Regions from separate parts of the Kurthia populi genome, predicted to be linked through region 1. Evidence: riboswitches for the same ligand, from Rfam matches in the RefSeq annotation. Region 1 holds a riboswitch; each other region holds the start of a gene.

Region 1 (8,021 bases):
TAGGAACTTTAATTATACAGGCTCATATTGAATGGGTCTTTTTTTATTTATTTTGAGTGGTGCACTTAATATTACAATTCGTCTTATAATAAAATGACTGATTTATGAAAATAATCGTTTATTATCGATGCCTTTCATGTCATTTCATTTTTAAATAGAAGAAACTCAAAATTTTTAGAGATTTCTGTTCAATTTCCACTTAGATAACTGGACATTTGCCTACACAAAAGACTACTCTTTTTTTATTTCTTTTCCGTTTAAACTTCTACTGAAACTTTACTTAATTCAAATTCCTCATGTAGAGCATTGGCTGCTTTTAACATATCTTCATGCGCTACTACGACCGACACTTTGATTTCAGATGTACTAACCATCTTCACACCGATGCCTTCGCGGTATAGACGGTCAAACATCGCCGCCGCAACTCCTGGATTAGAGGCCATACCTGAGCCAACAATCGATACTTTTGCTAATTGACTCTCATGCTCGATATGGTCATAGCCTAATGTACTTTTATGTGCTGCTAAAACGGCTAATGTCTCTTGTAACTGTGATTCTTTAACAGAGAATGACACCGTTGGACTGCCTTGTGCGACAAGCGCCTGTACAATAATATCAACATTGATATGATTTTTAGCTAATGTTGTAAAAATATTGGCAAGTGAGCCAGTATAGCTTTCATTATAATAAACGGTCATACGCACGATTTGCTCTTCAAAGGCAACTCCGCGCACTACTAGATTTTTTTCCACTATAACTTCCTCCTTCAAAATCGTTCCCTCAACTTCTTCATAACTCGAGCGAACGGTCATCGGCATACGATGATTTTTAGCGACCTCCACGCTACGTGGATGAAGCACACCCGCGCCTAAACGTGCGAGTTCAAGCATTTCATCATAAGACATCTCCTGTAGCTTACGCGCGCCTTTAATATAGCGTGGGTCACTTGTATACACGCCGTCCACATCGGTGTAAATATCACAGCGTTCTGCGCCAAGAGCTGCCGCAAGTGCCACAGCTGTCGTATCTGAGCCACCTCGACCGAGCGTCGTAATATTCCCTTGTGCATCAATGCCTTGGAAACCCGCTACAACGGCAATTTTATGCTCATTTAATGCTTGCTGAATCATTTTTGCTTGAATGTTTTCAATACGTGCATTGCTCGGTACTTGCTCCGTCACAATGCCCGCTTGCCACCCTGTAAAAGACTGTGCTTCAATGCCTAAAGATTGAAGCGCCATCGATAATAATGAAATTGTCACCTGCTCACCTGTTGTTAGCAGAACATCCATTTCACGTTTTGAAGGAGTCGTTGCTATCTCATTTGCCATTGCGACAAGTTGATCGGTCGTTTTCCCCATTGCAGATACAACAGCCACAATGCTATGCCCTTTTTTATATTCCTTTTGAATTCGCTGTGCTACGTGCTGAATTCGTTCTGTTGTCGCTACCGAAGTACCGCCAAATTTTACAACTAAAGTACTCAAATTTATTCGCTCCCCACATATTGTCTATGTCAGGCAGTCAACATGAATCGAAAAAAGGCCGACCTAAATTTTAGGCCGACCTTCGCATGTACGTTCATCGTTCGAACATTCATGTGTGATAGCCCTCCAGAACCATTGCTGATTCTGACAATTCCACATTTCTTAAATGTAGAACCAACAGTTAGAAAGAATAGATTTCCTAACCATTTCGGCGGCCTCCCCTTTCAACACTCCTCACCGGTTCTATCCAACCTAAGAATGTTTACTATTAGAGTTCCGCGCCTCTATCATCACTAATCTAGTGATTTCATTTGGTGCTTTAACATTATCACAATATTTGGAAAAGGACAATTATTTTTTTGAAAAATACGCAATTACGGTATTACTTAATGATTTAGGTAGTCCAGCTTCTACTAATTGTGCCTCATCTGCTTCTTTAATTTTCTTAATCGAGCCGAAATGACGCAGTAGTTGCTGCTTTCGCTTTGGACCAACGCCTGGTATCTCATCTAATACCGACGTAATGGCATTTTTTTGGTGCAACTGACGATGGAACGTAATCGCAAAGCGGTGCACTTCATCTTGTATACGCTGTAATAAATAAAAGGCCTCACTATTATGCTTGAGTGGCACAAGCTCCGGTGGCATACCGTATAGCAGCTGCTTCGTACGGTGCTTATCATCCTTTGCCAGACCAACAATCGGAATATCGAGCCCTAGCTCATCCTCTAGCACCTCGCGCACGACCTCCATTTGCCCTTTACCGCCATCTGTGACGATTAAATCAGGCCAAGGCTGGTCATCACGTAACATCCGTGTATAACGACGACGTACGACCTCACGCATCGCTCCGTAATCATCATGCGCCTCTGCCTGCTGAATTTTAAATTTACGATAATCCTTTTTACTCGGCTTACCGTCAACGAATACAACCATTGCAGAGACGGTATCGGCACCAAAAATATGTGAGTTATCAAAGGCTTCGATGCGCAGCGGTGTAACGATTTGTAATGCATCCCCTAGTTCCTCACAGGCTCCAATCGTGCGCTCCTCTTGACGCTCAATCAGCTTAAATTTCTCATCAATCGAGTTTTGCGCATTTTGCGTCGCAAGCTCTAGCAATTCTTTTTTCTTACCCTTTTGTGGCTGTAGTACAGTAGCATGCAGCGCCTCTTCTAGCATCTTCGCATCAATTTGTTGTGGGACGAGTATTTCCTTCGGTAGCAAATGCCCTTTTTCATAAAAGCGCGCCACAAATGTTAAGAATTCTTCTTCCGGCTCTCCGTAGGACGGGAACATCGATACTTCACGCTCGATTAGCTTGCCTTGACGTACAAAAAAGACCTGTACACAAATCCAGCCCTTATCGACCGCATAACCAAAAATATCGCGATCTGTGAAGTCATTAATAATAATTTTTTGATGTTCTACAACTTTTTCGATATGCGCAATTTGGTCTCGAAATTCCTTTGCTCGCTCAAAATCAAGCTGCTCAGAGGCTTCATACATTTTCTTCGTTAATTCTTTTTTGACATCATCCTGCCCACCCTTTAAAAAGCGTGAAATTTCCTGCTTCATGTCATCATAGGTTTCCTTAGGAATGTCTTTGACACAAGGCGCAAGACACTGGCCGATATGATAATAGAGACAAACGCGATTTGGCATCGGATCACATTTGCGTAATGGATATAAACGATCTAGTAGCTTCTTCGTTTCAGCAGCGGCATAGCCGTTTGGATAAGGACCAAAGTATTTTGCGCGGTCCTTTTTCACCTTACGCGTAATCATTAGGCGTGGGTAGCGTTCATTTGTTATTTTCAAATAAGGATATGTTTTATCATCCTTCAGCATAATATTATATTTTGGGTCATGTAATTTAATTAGATTAAGCTCTAGTAAAAAGGCTTCCATATCCGAGGATGTCATAATGTATTCAAAATCGACAATTTCACTAACTAAGCGCTCCGTTTTCGCATTATGTGAACCGGTAAAATACGAGCGCACACGATTTTTTAAAACTTTCGCTTTCCCTACATAAATAATCGTTCCTTGTCGGTCCTTCATTAAGTAGCAACCCGGCTTATCCGGTAAGATAGCGAGCTTTTGTTTTAATAAGTCATTCAATGACGTTCCCCCCTCATATACTCATTATACAAAATCGAACAGGCGTTCACAAAAAAAGAGCGCTTATGCCGTAGCACAAGCGCTCTTCTTTCTATATGTTGTTGCGTATTAAGCGTGTTTTGATACGAATTCAGCTAAAGCTTCTTTTGGTTGGTAACCAACAACTTTATCTACTAATTCGCCATCTTTGAATAATACAAGTGTAGGAATTGACATAATACCGAATTCAGCAGCTGTTTGTTGGTTTTGGTCAACATCTACTTTTACGATTTCTGCTTGTCCTTCGATTTCAGGTGCTAGTTCTTCAAGAACTGGCGCGATCATTTTACATGGTCCACACCAAGTTGCCCAGAAATCTACTAATACTAAACCTTTTTCAATATCGCCATGGAATGACGCGTCTGTTGCATGTTTAATTGCCATAATTATATAGCCTCCTTAGTTCTCATTACCGAAAGTTTAGCACATTTCAAGGGTGCCTGCGACTTTTTTGCTTGATATAAAGATATATCCGCATAATCTAGCGAATGAATCTTCCGGTATCTCTTTTATCCAATGCGGATTTCCTATAAAGTCGTCTCTTTCATATCTTTTTTAATATAAAACGGGGAACCACATTGCTGTGATTCCCCAGTGTTTTTAAAATTACGCGTTCACTTGAAGCGCTTTAACTTCTTCGATTAGAAGAGGTACTACTTCGAATAAGTCGCCTACAATACCGTAGTCAGCCACATTGAAGATGTTTGCTTCTGGGTCTTTGTTAATAGCAACAATGACTTTTGAATTCGACATACCCGCTAAATGTTGGATTGCACCAGAGATACCTGCAGCGATATAAAGGTCTGGTGTTACAACTTTACCTGTTTGGCCGATTTGTAGTGAGTAATCACAGTATTCTGCGTCACATGCACCACGAGATGCGCCAACCGCACCGCCAAGAAGATTAGCAAGCTGTTTTAATGGTTCGAAGCCTTCAGAGCTCTTTACGCCACGACCACCAGAAACGATTACTTTCGCTTCTGAAAGGTCAACGCCTTCTGTCGATTTACGAACAACGTTTTTCACGATTGTACGTAAGTTTGTAATATCTACTGATAATGCTTCAGCAGAGCCCGACTTCGATGCATCTTTTTCAAGAGGCTCGATGTTATTCGGACGTACAGATACTAATAGTGGAGAGCTTTGAGATTCCACTTTTTCAAACGCTTTACCAGAGTAGATTGAGCGGATAAATTGTGCGCTATCGCCTTCACCCTCGATTTTTGTGACGTCTGAGATAAGACCTGCTTCTAGTTTTGCCGCAACTTTTGGTGATAAATCTTTACCAAGTGCTGTGTGACCAAACACGATTGCTTCTGGGCCTTCTTGGTCGATTACCGCGTTAAGCGCTTGACCGAAACCATCAGAAGTATAATGTTGTAAGTGTGGGTGCTCCACTGTAATAACACGGTCAGCACCATAAGCGAATAGCTCACCTGCTAAGTCACCTACTGATTGGCCGAATAATGCTGCAACGACTTCGCCGCCGCCAGAGATCGTTTTACCTGCTGCGATTGCTTCAAATGATACATTTCGTAACGCGCCTTCACGTGCTTCTGCTAAAACAACTACTTTTTTTGACATTGTAAATCCTCCCATCAATTTGTTTACTTAGGATGTTAAATAACTTTCGCTTCAGAATGTAGTAATGATACTAATTCTTTCACTTGAGCTGGTAATTCACCTTCAAGTACGCGACCTGCTGCTTTTGTTGGTGGAAGGAAAATTTCCACAACGTTTGTTTTTGGTTCTACATCGTCTTCATCGATGTCTAAATCATCTAACTCTAATTCTTCAAGCGGTTTTTTCTTCGCTTTCATAATCCCTTGTAGTGAAGGATAGCGAGGTTCATTTAAACCTTGTTGTGCTGTGATTAATAGAGGTAGAGCTGTTTCGATTTCTTCTGAATCCCCTTCAACGTCGCGAACGATGTTTGCTTTACCGCCACTAATTTCAAGAGAAGTAATAGTTGTTACATAGTTAATGCCTAATAATTCTGCTAAACGTGGAGCTACTTGACCTGAGCCGCCGTCGATTGCAACGTTACCGCCTAGGATTAAGTCTGCTTCTTTATCTTTTAGGTATTCTGCTAAAATAGCTGAGATTGTATATTGGTCTAAATCATCTAAATCTTCTTCAGCGTTGATTAATACGGCTTTATCTGCGCCCATTGCTAATGCTGTACGAAGTTGTTTTTCTGACTCCTCATTACCGATTGTCAGTACTGTTACTTCGCCGCCCTCAGCGTCGCGGATTTTAATCGCTTCTTCGATGGCATATTCATCGTACGGATTGATGATGAATTCCGCACCGTCTTCTTGAATTTGACCTCCGTTAATAACGATTTTTTCTTCCGTATCAAAAGTTCTTTTTACTAATACAAAGATGTTCATAATCGTAAACCTCCCTATGTGTATTATCTATTTTCCCTTAAATACTGGCTTGCGTTTTTCTACAAACGCTGCGATGCCTTCTTTTGCATCTTCTGTCTTAAAGCATGCTGCAAAGTGCTCGGCTTCCGCTTCTAATGTTTCCTTTAGATTGGGTGTATCGCCTAAACGAAGTAGGTCGATGGCTGATTTTAATGCTAGTGGACTCTTTTCAGCAATTTTTTGTGCTTTTTGAAGTACACTCGCTTTCAGCTCCTCTTCTGGAAAATGAGCATTAGCTAACCCCCACTGTACAGCTTCCTCACCTGTTAATGACTCAGACGTAAACATCATTTCTGCTGCTTTAGCAAGTCCAACATGGCTCGGTAATCGTTGCGTACCACCATACCCTGGAATTAATCCAAGGTTAAGCTCAGGAAGCCCAAGCTTGGCATTAGACGCGACATATCGGATATGGCAACTCATGGCTAATTCCAATCCGCCACCTAGCGCAGCACCATGAATGGCCGCGATAACTGGTTTCTCGAAAGTTTCGATTTTTCTGAAAATTTTATGCACAGCCATTGTCTGATCATGCATTTGTTTTTCCGTTTCAACTTGCGTAAACTCTTTAATGTCTGCACCAGCTGAGAAAAATCGGCCTTCGCCGTGAATAACGACAACACGTGTATCTGGATCGTTGGCAATTTTATCAAATAGACCGTCAAGCTCGACGATCAGCGCATAGCTCATTGCGTTCGCGGGTGGGCGATTAATCGTAATGACTGCTAGGGCGCCTTGGTTCGATAATTGTAGAAAGCTCATTCGCTAATTCCCTCCTATATGTAAGAGGCTGAGCAAAAGCTCAGTCTCTAAATTATGACTTAATACCATTTAGCAATAACTCATATACTTTGGGTGCTAGTGCGAGCAAATCAAATTTTTGGTCTTTCATCACCCATGAAGTCGTTACTTCATCAATGGTTCCAAAAATACATTGTCTCGCCAAACGAATGTCCATATTCGCTCTGAAGTCACCTGCATTAACACCTTGTCGTAAGATTTCATCGATTAAATCGAGATAACCTTTTAAAATAGCATTAATTTTCGCTCGAACTTCAATATTGGATTGGCGCAATTCTAGTTGTGTCACGATCCCGAGATGTTTATTATCCGTTTGTACTTTAAAGTGACTTTCAATCATCTTTTGCAGTTTCTCAGAAGCTGTTTCATTGCGATCTACAATCACTTGTAAGCGGTTAATAAAAACTGCCATCTTATCTTCAAAAACGGAGATTAAAATATCCTCTTTATTTTTGAAGTATAAATAAATGGTTCCATCCGCAACACCAGCCTGCTTCGCGATTTTCGAAACTTGCGCTTGATGATAGCCGTTTTCTGCAATAACAATTACTGCAGCGTCTATAATTTGCTTATACTTCGGCTTTTCTTTCCTCACTTTGTATCACCACCATATCCAAAAAATGAATGGTTATTCATTCACATCTTTATAATAAATGCACCTGGTAAGTTTTGTCAAGCAAGGTTATCATTTTGTTTTGCTTTTTCTTCATCAACAAGCTGACGACGCAAGATTTTCCCTACCGCGGTCTTCGGTAACTCTTCTCTAAATTCGTAAATACGTGGTACTTTATATGATGCTAAATTTTTACGGCAGTAACGATTTAATTCGTCATCACTCACCTCTGCACCTTCTTTTTTCACGATAAAGGCTTTTACAGTTTCACCGCGATACGGATCTGGTACTCCGATAACGACACATTCTTGAATCCCTTCATGCTCATATAACACCTCTTCGACTTCACGCGGATAAATATTGTAGCCACCTGCGATGATGATATCTTTTTTACGGTCCACAACGAAGAAATAACCATCCTCGTTCATATACCCCATATCACCTGTCAATAGCCATCCATCACGTAATGTTTGTGCTGTTTCCTCAGTACGATTCCAGTAGCCCTTCATAACTTGTGGTCCTTTA
Region 2 (8,021 bases), on a different contig from region 1:
CAAAGTATATCACTCTACTTCTTAAAATCAATACACGTTTAAGAATTTTATTTATTTTGAATATTATGAAAATAAACTAATTTCTTAACATTCTTTTGCTCATGCACGTTTTTTTAGCTGTTTCACGAACATTTTTCTCATTTTTGTATATAACGTCAATTTTATGATATGAAAAGTTTTTCGTTTTATATCGTTTTACGAACAAAAAAAGAGCCGCAATGCGACTCTTTTTTTTAGCTACTGACGATGATCCGTTTCTAAATCAACATCTTGTAGTTTGTATACTTTTGTTTTGTGTTTCACTTTATAGCCAATCCATAATAGTAAGAAAATCGGTACACTAATGTATGAAACCGTCATTCCTACCCAGTCGATGTCGCCACCCATAAAGTCTTGAACTTGGCCGACTAAAATAATCGCACATAAAATAAAGGCGAAAATCGGACCAAATGGGTACCAGCCAGAACGATATGGTAAATCATTTAAATCTTTTCCTTGTGCGATATATGCGCGACGGAAGCGGTAATGACTTGCGGCCATCCCAATCCAAGCGATAAAGCCACACATACCAGATGAAGATAATAACCACATATATACTTCACCTGTGCCGAAGAATGATGTTAGGAACGCTAGGCAGGCTACTAATACCGTTAATACTAATGCAGCTACTGGCACGCCTTTACGGTTTAATTTTAAGAAGATTTTTGGCGCTAAGCCGTCTTTTGCTAACTGCCATAATGTACGTGATGATGCGTATAAGCCAGAGTTACCTGCTGATAAAATCGCTGTTAACACAACCGCATTCATTAATGTTGCCGCAAACGCAATACCCGCATTTTCAAATACTAATGTGAATGGGCTAATCGCTACATTGTCATCAGTATTCACTAAGCGAGGGTCTGTGTAAGGTAATAATAAACCAATCGCGAATAACGCTAGAATATAGAATAATAAAATACGCCAGAAAATAGATTTCACGGCTTTTGGAATTGTTTTTTCAGGATCTTTTGCTTCACCAGCAGTCGCACCAAGTAATTCTGTCCCTTGGAATGAGAACCCTGCTGCTAGGAAAATACCTAGTATTGCGAAGAAACCACCGTGGAATGGACCGTCACCTTCAAAGAAGTTTGTGAAGCCAACCGGCGCTTTCCCACCGATAATACCAAAGATCATTAAGAATGATACGATTAAGAAAATGATGATCGTTGCGACTTTAATAAACGCAAACCAATATTCACTTTCACCAAATGTGTTTACTGATAAATAGTTCAGTAAGAAAATAATAATAAGGAATGCAGCACTCCAAATATATGAAGGTGTATCTGGGAACCAATATTTCATAACAAGTGCTACGGCCGCTACTTCTGCCGCGATTGTTACTGCCCAGTTATACCAATAGTTCCAACCTAATGCGAATCCAAGTGATGGATCAATAAAACGTGTTGCGTATGTGCTCGTAGATGATACTGGCATGTAAGCCGACATTTCACCAAGACCGGTCATTAAGAAGTACACCATCACACCAATTAAGGCATAAGCTAAAAGTGCGCCACCAGGACCTGCCTGTGCAATCGAGTTCCCACTTGCTAGTAATAAACCTGTCCCAATCGTACCACCAAGCGAAATCATCGTGATATGGCGCGATTTAAGACCACGGCTCAACTCGAGCTGTTCTGTATTGTTGCTCATAAAAAATTTCCTCTTTTCCTATTGCGTATCAAGGTCTAACAGTGGTTTTTCTGAATAAAAAAACCCATTCTAGAACTTTCTCTAAAATGGGTTGTATGTATACAGTAGTCCCACCAAACTTAGATTAAAGATAGCTCAACACGTTGTTACGTGACAGTTCTGCACCTATTAAGCGACAGCCCCAGCATTCAAATGATAAAAGCATTTGAAATACTTCGGCAAACGTTCCTTTCTCATTTTGTCAGTAATGCTTTCTCATCTCGAAAATGATACTAATAACGTTCGCGACCTCTACCTCACCTTTTTTGCTGGATGAGGCATTGCAATATTCTTTTTAATACTCGTTTCATTCTAATATAAAACACAATTCACTTCAAGACTTAATTGACATTAAAACTTATGTAATCCTCTAATAATTTGTTTCTATACTTTACTTGTCGAACCTGTTACGCTTAGTTCAATTCAGGAATAGGAGGAGGAATATGGAACAATCACATTTTGAAACTTCACGCAAATGGACGAAGGCGACCTGGTTATTCGTACTAGGCATCGTTTGTATTTCCTTTACGATGCGCTCCCCGATAACATCAGTCGGCCCAATTGTCGAAATTTTACGTGATAACCTACATATTTCAAATGTTATAGCAGGCTTCATTACGACGATTCCGCTTCTAGCATTTGCCGTCGTCTCACCAATCGTTCCAAAGGTATCTCGCCGAATTGGCATCGAGCGCACTTTATTTATTGCGATGTTCATTTTAGCAATCGGTGTTATTTTACGCTCGCTTGGCAGTAGCACGATGCTCTACATCGGCACAGTGCTAATCGGTATCGGTATTGCATTTAGTAATGTATTGATGCCAAGCATCATTAAGCTTCGCTTCCCGCTTCAAATCGGGCTACTGACAGCCATTTTTACCGTTTCGATGAATGTAACAGCAAGTCTAGCAGCAGGTGTAAGCTATCCAATCGCAACCACAGCACTTGGCTGGCAAGGCACGCTATCCATTTGGCTTGTTTTTATCATTATTGCGATTATCGTGTGGCTACCACAAACGAAAAAGACGGATCATGTAAATGCAGCCAATCTTTCAGGTAAGCCACCGAAAAAGAAAATTTGGCAATATCCCCTGACATGGGCTTTGACCTTCGCGATGGGCTTTCAGTCATTTTTATTTTATACGACCGTCGCATGGGTTCCGGCAATGCTTACCGAGCAAGGAATGAGTGCGAGTGCATCGGGTGCAATGTTCTCTGTACTACAATTTTCACAAATTCCGATGACCTTTATTATTCCCATTTTAGCGGGCCGTACACGCGACCAGCGCCCACTTGTTGCGATGTTTTCACTGTTTTATTTAATCGGTTTTGGTGGTCTCTTACTTGAATGGACGAGCCTCACATGGTTGTGGATGATTTTTCTAGGGCTTGCGGGTGGTGCATCGTTTGGTATTTGTATGATGTTCTTCTCTGTTCGTGCACGTAACGCTTACGAGGCAGCGGAGCTATCAGGCTTTGGGCAATCCATCGGTTATTTATTAGCCGCAACCGGTCCGGTATTATACGGCTTCGTACATGATTACGCTGGCGGCTTCCATAGCGCGAACTTTGTTTACTTAGCCGTTGCGATTATTTTATTCTTCTTCTCCTATGCGAGCGCGAAAGATCGGTATGTAACAAATGATTAATACATGCGGTGTGACGTTTAAATGTCACACCATTTTTTATTTCGAATCATTTATTTAAAAAGCCACATCCTGCTAGAAAGCGTCTTTTGCATACGACTTATTTTTTAATAAGTGTCAGCGCTATGTCTATGAACCTAGTGAAACGCTAATCATTTGTCCAAATAGCATTTCATATCAAATAATTATGTTTTTTTCGGTTGATACGTACAATAACTTTGTACAGCATCTTATCAAAACCGGACAAAGAAGGGTCGTTTTCAGCCCATTTTTCACGAGTTCGGGTCTATTTTCGGCCTCTAACGGTTCTCTTTCACTTAGAAAAAACGTGCTGCATGGCGCATTTTTGATTTGTTTCAATAAATGACATGCTAGACTGATCAAATCCGAGTTTTCGTGCAAAAACAACCCTCGGAGAGCCTGAAAGCACCTGTTTTTGCCGAAAACAACCGAAAACGGGCCTTTTTCATATCTTAAAAATAATAAACATCTATGAAAAAATCGCAAATAAAAATTTTCGTTGACAGCTTTCTGCATGATGCTTATTAAAACTCTCTTTTTACGTACGAAAATAGACGTAGTTTGGCACTTATTTAGAAATATGTCGTAGCCAAAACCCGCTCCTTGAAGCAATCAATGATTTCTGACAGTGCATAAAAAAATGAGACTGGGGCAAAACACGTCATGTTCTTTTTTTAGCGTTCGCAATGAAAAACCGGAACCGCGCCACCGCGCGATTCCGGTTTTTCTTATGCTCCTATGAGAGGTGATTTTTACACGTATGTCAAAGCCTCATTTCGTTATTTCACAAAGGCTTGTTCATTTTTCATAAAGGCATCCTGTACCATGTAGTAGGATGGCTTCAGACGATAAATCGAGTTCGGCTGCTCCCAGTTTGCCCATGTATATTGTTTGAACGGACTAATCGTATTGCCTTTTTTTGCTGGCAACGTTTGAACAACTTTGTCCTCATCATTCATAAAGGCAACACCTACGTGAATGCCGTCTACCTTTTCACGTGCCATATAATCCGGCTTATCAATATCGCCAATTACTTCCTTCAAACTTGGGTCTGAGAAACTCATGAGCAACCACGGCACACGTAGTTCAATAAAATGCTCTTCTTCATTTATATTAAAATCGACAAGAGAATTATAGTCTTCTGCTTCAGGGTTCGCATTGCCTTCAAGTAATTTACCCGTTTCATACCCAACGAATGGGATTTTTTCTTTCGTTGTTGGGATGTTTAATTCATTGCTTAGTACATAATTAATTTTCGTAAAATTTCCTGTATTTTTTTCAGGATGATACGTAATATTTTCTGGATCGTATTTGCCGTAATACAGTGCATAAATATCATACTGTGTATCGACAAGTAGACGAGCATTTTTCGCTGATTTTAACGGTGCGATAAACTCGAGTCCATTTTCAGTTTTCAACTTATAGTTATTAATCTTTGTATTACCTTGCGTCTGCTTCGTATCAAGCATGAGCATCGGATACCCCTTCGCATCAGCACTCATTTGAATTTTATAATACACATAGCGCTCATCATGCTGCATCATGAGTGACTTGATTGGCCCACTTGACTCATACATGGTCTTTGCGCCTTCCCAGTCACGATCATCCCCATCGACCTTCACCTTTAATACATCAAAGCTCAATAAGCCAAATTGCTGCTCACTCGTCTGTGCATTTGACCAAAATGGACGACGATCTGGGTCATCTAAATCCATCGTATTCCACGTCCGCTTAAACCATTCATCCTGCCAGGTAAAGATTAAGCCGCCCATCATATCCTCATGTAAAATATCCTCGAATAAATGAACGAGTGTCTCGCCTTGTTGTGTTTCAGACATATGCCCCTGATTCCAACCATTGACGTTATTATGCGTTTTTCCTCGTGATGATGGAATCCCAAACTCTGCGATTAACACCGGCATATCATGTGCTGCATGTAAATCCTTTAAATACGCTGCGTAGTTATTTTTCTTGCCACGAAAATCGATATAATCATTGTATTGGTAATTCAGCGATTCAGGATAATACGGATACACATGATAGCTTGCGAATTGCTGTGTTTTCGTTACGTCCCCTTTTAAATGAATAACATTCGGATTGACGGATACTAAGTCCTCCTCTGGATCAGGCTCCTCAGGATGCTCCAGTAGATCTGTCGTCACCCAGTTTGTGAAGCTTAGTGGACGAACCCAGTTATACTTATCTTTTTCATATTTTGCGACATAATCTAGATTTTCAGCAATCCAATGTTCAAATGGCGATGCACCCTTTGTATATACATATGTGCCTTTATAGTCGCCAACTGCTTTGTTTTTCTTATTCGTTGACTTCACCATCACTGGGTCCCACTCAATGCCAAGCACCCAACCGATGACATACTCTGACACATCGGCTGTATAGGCCCCTGTTGCATGCCCCTTTTTATAAGCAATCATTTCATTGCCATGAAGAATATCGACGATGTGGCGAATTTCATCACGGAATTCCGTTGTCGCCTGCTTGTCAAAGACATTACCCTTATGAACAATTCGTTCCTCATCAATCCACGTACCATGCAACAAATAAAGCTTTTGTTCGTGTGCTTCGTTATAACGCTTCAATGCATTATAAAACCCAGGTGGTTGCACCGTATAAACACGCATCGTATTGGAGCCAAGCTTACCAATATCTTGGAACCATTTATAATATTCATTTTCCGTAATCGCTGCCTGTCCAGGGAACGTACCGGGTTTTCCCATCCCTACATTGACGCCTTGAATTTTCATTGACTGCCATTTTCCATTCACTTGCACCTGCATATCATTGTCATGAATGCGCGACACATATTGAACTTCCTTTGGTTTTTTGAGGGCCGCTACCTTTTTATTTTTTTGTGCGGTCGTTTGGGCGAGTACCTTTTTCATCATCGGTACATATGCATCCCAGTAGAAGCCCGTTTCCTTACTAAAATGACTAATCCAACTATTCAATATCTCCACACCAAGGAATTGATAGTAATTCGGCACAGACGGTGTTACATTGAATTGCCCCGCAAAGTAATACGCTGTCGCATTGTTCATCGTCATTTTATTAACAGCGACAAATTTTGTTGGCACACCATGTTCTTTCATTAACTGCTTCCCTGAATCCGTTAAATCCCAGTGGAAGTTTGCGAGTGTCGCTTCTGCTGATTCACTTTCAACAATATCAAACCAGCCATTAAATGCGACGGACTCTGTTAAATCAAATGCTTTTTGACCCGCTTCGGTGTACTTCACCGTAAGTTTACTAGCCACATCCTTGTCATCCTTGAGAATAAAGTATTTCTCTTGTTCCTCATTCACAAGCACAAAGCCAGCGCCACTATACGGCCAATTCTTTTCGTTCTTTAACCAACTCGGCATATCCGGATTGTCGAGTGATAATTCATTAAAATGACGGCCAATCCAGCCAGACGAATGAATGCCAAGTACACTGCTCATATGCTCACGTACCTCGGTCGTTGTTGGCGATGCGAGTGTATTAAATTCCGTTACAAGCGTAACCGCCTTATCATCTTCAAGACGTTTAAAAACCGCATTCCATTCATCCATCGTCAGCCCACCATCGAGCTTTTTCGGCTTAGCCTGTCCTTGCTTCTCCTCATAGACACCATATGTATCTGCAATATAAATCAAATTCGTATCGTCATATGATGTCGGGAGTTTCCCTACAGGCTGGTCCTGCTCAGGATGATAGCCAAAGTAATCTGTTAGGGCATACGGTTCTCCCTTATCATTTACATATTTCTCTGCTTTTAATAGCCAGTTTAACCCCTGATGCTCTTGATACTCCGTCGTTGCAACTGTTTTATCGATAATCGCAATCGAGAGTTTTTGGTCACTTTTCAATTGCCAGCCCCCAAAAATCACAAGTAAAAGCGCTATGGCCGCACCAAAAATAATCAGTAATTTTTTCATCGTCGCATCCCCTTATAAGCCTTTTCGAACCATTTCGCCCCAGCTACTTTTACCGCGAGCATAATTCCACAAGCCGAGTAGACGGAACCATAATGTACATGGTTTATACCAAAAGATTTCAGTGATGGCTAAGACGAATAAGCGCCAAATATCTTTTACTGATATGTAACGCTTCATTAGCCATGACTCCATAATGACAGATACCATCGAAAATAGTGCGCCATTGATAACGAATAATAAGAGTAATAACAACGCAAACTCTAAATACACACCACCTGTGAAAAAGGCGAAAATCACATATAAGTAGCCCGCAAATTCGATAATCGGTCCTAAGCATTCGATAAATAAGAAATACGGAAAGGCGATAAAGCCTAGCTTACCGTATTTGGGATTTGCGAAAATTTGTTTATTACGCCATAAGCTTTCCATTAACCCTTGATGCCAGCGACTACGCTGACGCTTCAGCTGCTGATACGTTTCAGGAGCCTCTGTCCAGCATACTGGATACGGTAAAAACTTAATTTTTTTAGACTTTTGTTTTTTGCGAATCAAGCGATGTAGACGCACGACAAGCTCCATATCCTCACCGATTGTATCCCGCAAGTAACCCCCTACTTCGACAACTTCCTTTTTCGAGAAAATACTAAAGGCGCCAGAAATAATAAACACCATATTGAAGCGACTAAAT
Region 3 (8,021 bases), on a different contig from region 1:
ACACGTCATTTTCCTTTTTTATCCTTCACAACGAAAAACCGGAACCGTGCCACAGCGCGATTCCGGTTTTTCTTATGCTCTTATGAGAGATTATTTTTACACGTATGTCCCAGCCTCTTTATTTAAAAACCCGTTACAAAAGCGTCGATTATAAAAAAATGCACGTTAAAAACGAATGATTTCTCAGAAACCTTATCTATACAAAATGATTGCCATCCGGTTACACTACAGTGGAGATGAGCTTTCGATTATTTCTTCGCTCCAAAATCCCCTACTTGTTGCTTTGTATCCCCGCGATATTCCCAGGTCACCTTATAGTTAATGTCCTCTAGTTGCTGTTGAATTGTCTCTTTATCAAGTTGCACATAAAATACAGCCTCATAGTGATGCTCATTCAATGTATACGACCCAAACCAATAGCTTTTACCAAACAATGCACGTGCATTATCATCGACAGCTAATTTCGCATTCTGTAATTGCTCAAAGTTTTCAATCGTTAATGACAATGATACTTTTTGAAGCGCTTCTCTTGCTGGTTTTTCATCTAGTTGGACAGTGCCTAGCTCCTCATATTCTTGCTCATTGACCGCACCAATTGTCACATCTTTTTTAACAGACACTTTTTCATCTGCACAAGCCACCAATAATAGTGTGAAACAGATGAGAAGCAATACCTTATACTTTTTCATCGCTATGTCCCCTCCAAATCTAGCATAGCACGAAATCGTATACATGCTGCACAAAAAAAGAAGCTGTCCAAAAAGACAGCTTCTTCATGATTTATTTGAGTGCACGTTGTAAAAAGGCTTTTGTCCGCTCATGCTTTGGATTATTAAATAACTCATCCGGTGAGCCCTCTTCTACAATTAACCCCTTATCCATAAAAACAATTCGATCTGAAATTTCGCGTGCAAATTCCATTTCATGCGTCACGATAATCATCGTTAATCCCGACTGTGCAAGCTCCTTCATGACACGTAACACTTCACCGACCATCTCTGGATCTAGCGCAGATGTTGGTTCATCAAATAAAAGTGCATCTGGTGACATCGATAACGCACGCGCAATTGCTACACGTTGCTTTTGACCACCTGATAGTTGGTGAGGACGCGCCTTCACATAGCGATCCATACCAACAACCTTCAAATAGTTCAACGCAATTTCTTCGGCCTCCGCTTTTGAACGCTTCAGAATTTTCTTTTGCCCTACAGTACAGTTATTTAAAACATCCCAGTTATTAAATAAATTGAACTGCTGGAATACCATGCCCATATGCTTACGGTAATCATTCAAATTTTTCTTTTGTAAAATATTTTCACCATGATAAATAATTTCGCCACCTGAAGGTATTTCAAGTAGATTAATACAGCGAAGTAATGTTGATTTACCAGAGCCTGATGAACCAATAACCGTTACGACTTCTCCTTTTTCAACAGAAAAGTTAATGTCCTTTAAAACTTCATGCGAACCAAAGGATTTTGATAGATGCTGAATATCAATAACGTTTCCCATACTCTCTCTCCTTTACTCGCGTGATTTCGGACGCATAATGCCCGCTTCATCAAGCATTTGATAATTGGCCTTGCCTTCTAAACGACGCTCGAAGAAACGAAGCACCTGTGTCGCTGTCAGTGTCATAATTAAATAAATAATACACGCGATGAAGAATGATTCGAAGTAACGGAAGTTCGCACCCGCAATCGTTTTTGTTTGGAAGAACAGCTCATTTACGGTAATGACATTTAATACCGACGTATCTTTAATATTCATAATATATTGATTACCCGTTGCCGGTAAGATATTACGCAGCACCTGTGGTAACACAACAGATGTCATCGTCGTCCAATGATTCATCCCCATTGCGCGTGCCGCTTCAAATTGTCCCCTATCGACACTAATAATGCCGCCTCGTACAATCTCCGCCATATAGGCACCTGTATTTAATGACACAATGACGACTGCAGCAAATGTCGCATTCATATCACCATTAAAGCCGAAATCCGTACCAATTGTTGCTTTAAGCCATTGCATGATAAGCGGTGTGCCGTAGAAAATAACCATGGCCTGTACAATCATCGGTGTACCACGGAAGAATTCCACATAGACACGTAATAAGCCATTTACAATCGCTAAAAATGTTTTTTGACCGCCCTTTTGTGCTTTCGGAGTTGTATTAATGACGCCAATAATCAAACCGATTAATGCGCCAATAAGTGTCCCGAGTGTTGAAATAACTAGGGTCATCCAAGCGCCTCGTAAAAGCATCGGCCAGTTATTCGTAATAATGGTTATAAACCAATCTAAACTCATCAATATTCCTCCTCACAAGCAACTATTTTGCTGCTGGTTGATTTGCAATTGCTTCATCCATTAGCTTCGTACGATCGTCTTCAGAGATTTCTTTTAACGCCTCGTTTACTTTTGCTTTTAAATCACTGCCTTGCTGTAAGCCAACCGCAATTGCTGTATCCTCTTTACTTGTTTTAAAGCCATCTGTAAATTCAACCATTGCAAAATTATCGTTTGCGGCTGCTGCAGATACACCTTCTGGACGCTCTGAAACATAACCATCAATTTTACCTGACTCTAGTGCTACACGCATTGCCGGAAAGTTATCCATGGCAGATTGCTTTTTCACACCATCAATTTGATCAATTACTGAATAATGGAATGTATTTAATTGTGCAGTGATTTTAGCACCGCTGAAATCTGCTAACGACGTAGCATTTTCATATTTACTGCCTTTTTTCACAACCATTACAAGGTTAGACGTGTAATACACATCTGAGAAATCAATTGTTTTTAAACGCTCTTTTGTTGGCGACATACCTGCTACAATCGCATCAATCTTACCTGAAGTTAATGCGGGAACAAGTCCATCCCATTCTGTTTTCACAATAACTAATTCCTTACCTAATTTATCTGCTACCTTTTGTGCGATTGCAACATCGTACCCACCCGCATACTCAGAACCATCTTTAATTTTCACGGCGCCATTTGAATCGTCCTGTTGTGTCCAGTTAAATGGTGGATAACCTGCCTCCATCCCTACTGTAAATGTATCCTTTGAATCACCAGAAGATTCTGACTTATCAGAATCTGAAGCGCCACATCCTGCTAACGCAAGAACGAGTACAAGCATTAAACCTACTAACCATCCTGTTTTCTTCATCCTACTCTCTCCTTTTTTGTCATTAATTAGTTATTGGGACTAAACAAAAAAGGACCTGAGGTAAACTCAGGCCCCTAAATTATCTTTAGTCCCAGAATCCTCACAACATTCCAAATTGAGATAGCACAACTCACTTAAGGTGGAAACTCAAGCGAGACAGTCCTGCAATTGTTCACTGCAGACCCAGCACATGATGTTGAGAAATCGTCATGCACTTCGGCGATAATCCCTCATCAATCGTTTCATAACTCTTCTCTAGCTCATCGATTGTATCTTGACTTATCGCGCCTCTACCTCACGAAGCTGTGAGGCATTTATTCTAATTTATGAGACTAAATATACAGGAATGTTGTTTTTATGTCAATATAATTTGTCATAATATTTTTATTTTTCTAAACAATTTCGGTATTTACGACTAAATCATGCACATAAATGACTTCATTCCTTCGTATTTAATCAATCTTTATTTCTTTTTCAATAACATTTCCATAACGGATATAGATCGTATCTTTTTCATTGATTTGCCATTTATTGAGCGCATAGTCTGTAGCATTGTCTGCTGTTACTGTTAGAACCGGTCTATCCCCTGTTGAAAATTTGCCATTTTCATCATAGTCCAAATACAAATCACCTGCTTGAACGGTATTTTCATATTCCTCTGCATCTGCCCATTCACGCGCTTTTTGAGTCATTCGAACCGTCGCATTACTATTTTGAGATAGTGTAAAGCGTTCCACTTTTGGATCTTTCCCGGCTTCCTCTGACGTATAAAGTACATCCTTATAGCCGATTGTTGCCGGAGCTGTTAATGTGGGTACATCTTTTGTATCAATGCTTGTAATTGCCGGTCTCGTTGCCGGGCTATAAATTGTTCGCGTACGAGTTAATTTATCATTTTTATCGTAAATATAAACCGTTGTATAGCCATTTCGTAAAAATGTCACTGGTGCATATTTAATACGTCCAATCGTATACTCACCAGTTGTCTCACCATCAATCGATAGCATCGCTGGATTATAGCGTACTTTATAGCCACTAACATCTGCTTTTGGTACCTCACCCGCGTATTTTCCATTCACATCTTCATAGTGCCATGTTAAATCATTTAAATTATTAAAGTCGATTTCCCCCTTTGCTGGAAGCTTACTCGTCGTCAGCGCGGTCTGTGCAAGTGTTTTTCCGCTCGCATTTTTATAATAAATCGTTCCTTTTTGACCAGCAGTTGTTGGTGTTAATGACGTATACACCTCAGCACTTGTAAATGTTTTTATCGGTGCGTAGCGGAATGGAATTGTCTTTGGATACTGAATGGTCGATTTATTTGCAGCCTTGTAATAAGGGTCTCCGTATTGGTCTTTTTGTGTTGCACGAAGCCCCGGAACAGCGAGTGGATTAATATCCTTCTCTATATAGGCCTTATACGTTTTCGGTGCCGTAATCGTTGTTAGCTTCCGCTTACTATCCACCACATTCACTGTAAAGGATTGCGTATAATTCCCAGCCTTCACTGTAATTTTTGCTTTCCCTGCTTTTTTCGCTACTAAATGTGGTGCAATAATAGGCAGTGAATCTTCACTACTAGCGTCCTGTAGATCCTCGTCACGGAATGAAATAACAGACGTATCCGAGCTTGTATAGGTTAGATTTGCACCATTCACACGGAACCCTGGATTAGCAAACTGTGCAGTAGAGACATAGCCTAATTCACCGACAACTAATGTTTTAGTTGGTGTCATTTGATAGTTGTAGTAATCTTGTCGAACTTTTAGATAAATTTCATCTGTTGCTACTTCCTCCTTTGGATTGTAAGCAGTAAAACGAATTTTCGTATCTAGCTCGCGCTTCTTACCATTCTTCTCGACACTTACATGAAGTGGGTACACCCCTTTGTTCGTCGTAGCAAGTTCCCCTGTTGTCGAGGTGGCACCTTCCGTAAAGATTGCTTGCTGTGCTGTAAATTTTATATCATAGCCCGCTTCTTTCCACTCCTTGACACTCTTTTGAGTAGCACCAATCTGCAACGCCAACGTATTTTCCTCACCCGGCTCAAATGTATCATTCGCAAGTGCTAAACTCGCCTGCGTTAAATCATAGTTTAACGTAAAGCTTTGATCACCAATTTGAACAGAAATGTCTTCATCGAGTGGTACAGGTGTATTCAATAACCAAACAGAATTATCCTCTTCACTTTGTATATAACCTTTGCCCTTTACATTTTTCCCATTCACCCGAATTTGTTCTTTCAATAACCAACTCGTATCTTCTCCAAGCACTTGAAGACGATTCAAATCAAGCATCGAAACCGAGTCAATCGTCACTATAGGCACGCCTTGATTGAATTTCACTGGGTACGGGCTCGCATCACCATCCGCAAGCTTGCCGTCCTTATAATAGTAAAGGCCTTTATAATCCGTCAATTCTTGGCTTACCTTACCATAAAAATAAAGTGTTCCTTCATATAGATAGTTTCCTTGTGGTGCACGACCCTCTACAAATAAATGACCATCTCTTAGTTGTGTCGGTGCCGTAGTATCTAACTTGCCATCTTTAAATAAATACTGCTTTGTAGCATCCATTTTTTCACCTGTCGATAAATGGCCTTTTTCATATAAATAGTAGAGGCCCGCTTTTTGATATACCTTTTCATCCGCGCTACTTAAACGACCATCCACATATAAATACTGTAAGTCCTTTGTCTGTACATTCCCTTGCGCTAAAAAGCCATTTTTAAATAGAAGTGTATTATTAAGCGCTTTTTTCGTGCCACTTTTTAGCTGTGTATCATAATAAAGACGCATTAAATTTCCTTCGCCAACAATGGCATAGCCCGTATTTAATACACTATTACGATACAATTTGTTATTCCAATAAACATATCCTTTATTTAATTTGCCGTCCTTATACAATTTCCCTTTGTAGAGTGCATATCCTTTTACTACTTTTTTCGTCGTTGCATCAATCAATACACCATCTTTCAATTGGTACGTTGCAGCTTGCGCAGGCTGTAAGGTGATTGTTGATGACATCATAAAGGCTAATGTGGTAGAAGCGATGAGTCTTTTCCATTTCATAAAAACACCTCCTTATTTTGTATAAGATTTAATATTTTATTTTATTGTAAAATATTCTCTATTTGCGGACAAGATGACAAGGTTCCATATAATAGATAGTCTTTAATACTTATTTTATTAATAGATACATGAAAAGATAGTATGCCTAATCACGTATGAGAAAGGGTATAAAAAAGGACAAGCTTTTTATGTGATTTTGCCGAAATGCTTGTTATAATAGCGATATAGTGAGGTGATAATATGACGTTTGGAAGCCACATTGACGCAATGCAACATCTTATGAATGACATACATAAAGCACGCGAAAACTTACGAAAAAAAATGGGTGAGGTGTATTTAACGTCTCAAAGCTGGTATGCCCTGCAACAATACAAAGCGACCTTAGAGAAGTGTGAGCAAATGTTTGATTTTTGCTTTGAACTAACCCTATTACATAATGAAATGACAGATGATGCGAGTCAAAAAATCATTTATAAGTCGGTGCAAAATCGAATGATGGATTTTATTGGCTATGTTGCTTTCCAGCAGCATTTGTTAACGATTTGGCAAGAAAGTGATATTACACCAGCGATTTTAAAGCTAGGCAAGCGTATCCAACAAACTTTAAACAGTGCGGCTAGTGATTTAAAACGCTATTTGAAATTACCAGATGATGATAATGATACAATGTCTCCACCCAATGTATTAAATTGAAACTTTTTTACTTTTTAAACGTACATATATATATCATCATTTGAAGGAGAAATGTTTTTTTGAAACGTTGAACAACGATCTTGCTCTTTTTTTCGTATTTTTTAATGCTTAGTCATGCGTACTATCAAACCATTGCTGAGCATTCACCCACAACAGCTAGTCAATTACAATTTATAGCTGTTGAGCAAACCGTGACACGGTAAAAAAGAACAAGCATCTGTCGCGTCATATGCTATTTTTAAAAGCATTATTATCTTAATCGAACGAATTATTGCGACACAAAAGCTTTATATTTATGGGAATCGACATTATCAATCCTGGCTATAAAGCAAAAACGAGAAGCGCACAAGTAGCCGCTTCTCGTTTTTTATTTGTTATAATTTGTTCCAATTTTATGGAGCTCTACAATTTTCCCACGTTGGAACAGCGAATTATATGTATAATCTATATCATATTCAATCGTATCCGTTGTATCAATACGCTTTTGAAATTGCTCGTCGATTTCATATGACGCATCATCGACGACTAAATAGTACGTATCATTCTTTTGCACAATATTTTCTTGTGTGATGCTCGTCCTCATCTGTCCTTCACTATGGAAAAACAAATAATTCACCGTAAAGAATAATAAGCCACCTATTCCTACAAACACAATGCTCTTCAGCCATTTATTCATAAAAACACCTCCTATTATGTAATATTTTACCATAAAAGGAGGTTATATTCATTAAGCTTTTGATGAAGATTCTACATCATCATGAATATTCATCTTGTAATGAATGATTGCCGTTACGAGCGCAAAAATACACGTGCCATACAATGTAATAGAAATTGATGGCATAAAGGCATCCAATAGCCCAATTAAACATAAAGCTAATATGTAATCAATGACGAAATCAAGTCCTGCCTGATATTGTTTTTCTAATAGTTCGAGTTCCACTAATACACTTGGAATCGCACCAATAAAAAAGGCAATAATAAAATCAAATACACCATATAATACAATGAATAATATACCCATCCATAAGGATGTATATTGCAAACCTAAAATTTTTAAGGCAAAAAATTCAATCACTCCTACCCCA

What was found. Region 1 has a riboswitch for lysine ahead of ACFSY7_RS18085 (aspartate kinase). Riboswitches for the same ligand answer to the same signal wherever they lie in the genome.
Region 2: linked by a shared signal. The riboswitch ahead of ACFSY7_RS08880 (amino acid permease) and the one ahead of ACFSY7_RS18085 (aspartate kinase) in region 1 are both predicted to bind lysine.
Region 3: linked by a shared signal. The riboswitch ahead of ACFSY7_RS04740 (transporter substrate-binding domain-containing protein) and the one ahead of ACFSY7_RS18085 (aspartate kinase) in region 1 are both predicted to bind lysine.

The regions. Positions count from the first base shown of each region.
Region 1 covers NZ_JBHUOR010000139.1:17-8,037, forward strand. Annotated here, with positions in the region: gene ACFSY7_RS18085 (aspartate kinase) at 258-1,487, opposite strand; lysine riboswitch at 1,599-1,782, opposite strand; gene uvrC (excinuclease ABC subunit UvrC) at 1,839-3,611, opposite strand; gene trxA (thioredoxin) at 3,720-4,034, opposite strand; gene ACFSY7_RS18100 (electron transfer flavoprotein subunit alpha/FixB family protein) at 4,257-5,234, opposite strand; gene ACFSY7_RS18105 (electron transfer flavoprotein subunit beta/FixA family protein) at 5,270-6,043, opposite strand; gene ACFSY7_RS18110 (enoyl-CoA hydratase) at 6,071-6,844, opposite strand; gene ACFSY7_RS18115 (TetR/AcrR family transcriptional regulator) at 6,897-7,478, opposite strand; gene ACFSY7_RS18120 (AMP-binding protein) at 7,556-8,021, opposite strand, start outside.
Region 2 covers NZ_JBHUOR010000042.1:46,832-54,852, reverse strand. Annotated here, with positions in the region: gene ACFSY7_RS08880 (amino acid permease) at 238-1,689, opposite strand; lysine riboswitch at 1,813-1,991, opposite strand; gene ACFSY7_RS08875 (CynX/NimT family MFS transporter) at 2,172-3,377, shown strand; gene ACFSY7_RS08870 (hypothetical protein) at 4,175-7,333, opposite strand; gene ACFSY7_RS08865 (glycosyltransferase family 2 protein) at 7,346-8,021, opposite strand, start outside.
Region 3 covers NZ_JBHUOR010000024.1:11,910-19,930, reverse strand. Annotated here, with positions in the region: gene ACFSY7_RS04755 (hypothetical protein) at 249-689, opposite strand; gene ACFSY7_RS04750 (amino acid ABC transporter ATP-binding protein) at 781-1,512, opposite strand; gene ACFSY7_RS04745 (amino acid ABC transporter permease) at 1,525-2,310, opposite strand; gene ACFSY7_RS04740 (transporter substrate-binding domain-containing protein) at 2,333-3,172, opposite strand; lysine riboswitch at 3,286-3,473, opposite strand; gene ACFSY7_RS04735 (hypothetical protein) at 3,625-6,243, opposite strand; gene ACFSY7_RS04730 (hypothetical protein) at 6,484-6,936, shown strand; gene ACFSY7_RS04725 (hypothetical protein) at 7,304-7,612, opposite strand; gene ACFSY7_RS04720 (YrvL family regulatory protein) at 7,664-8,021, opposite strand, start outside.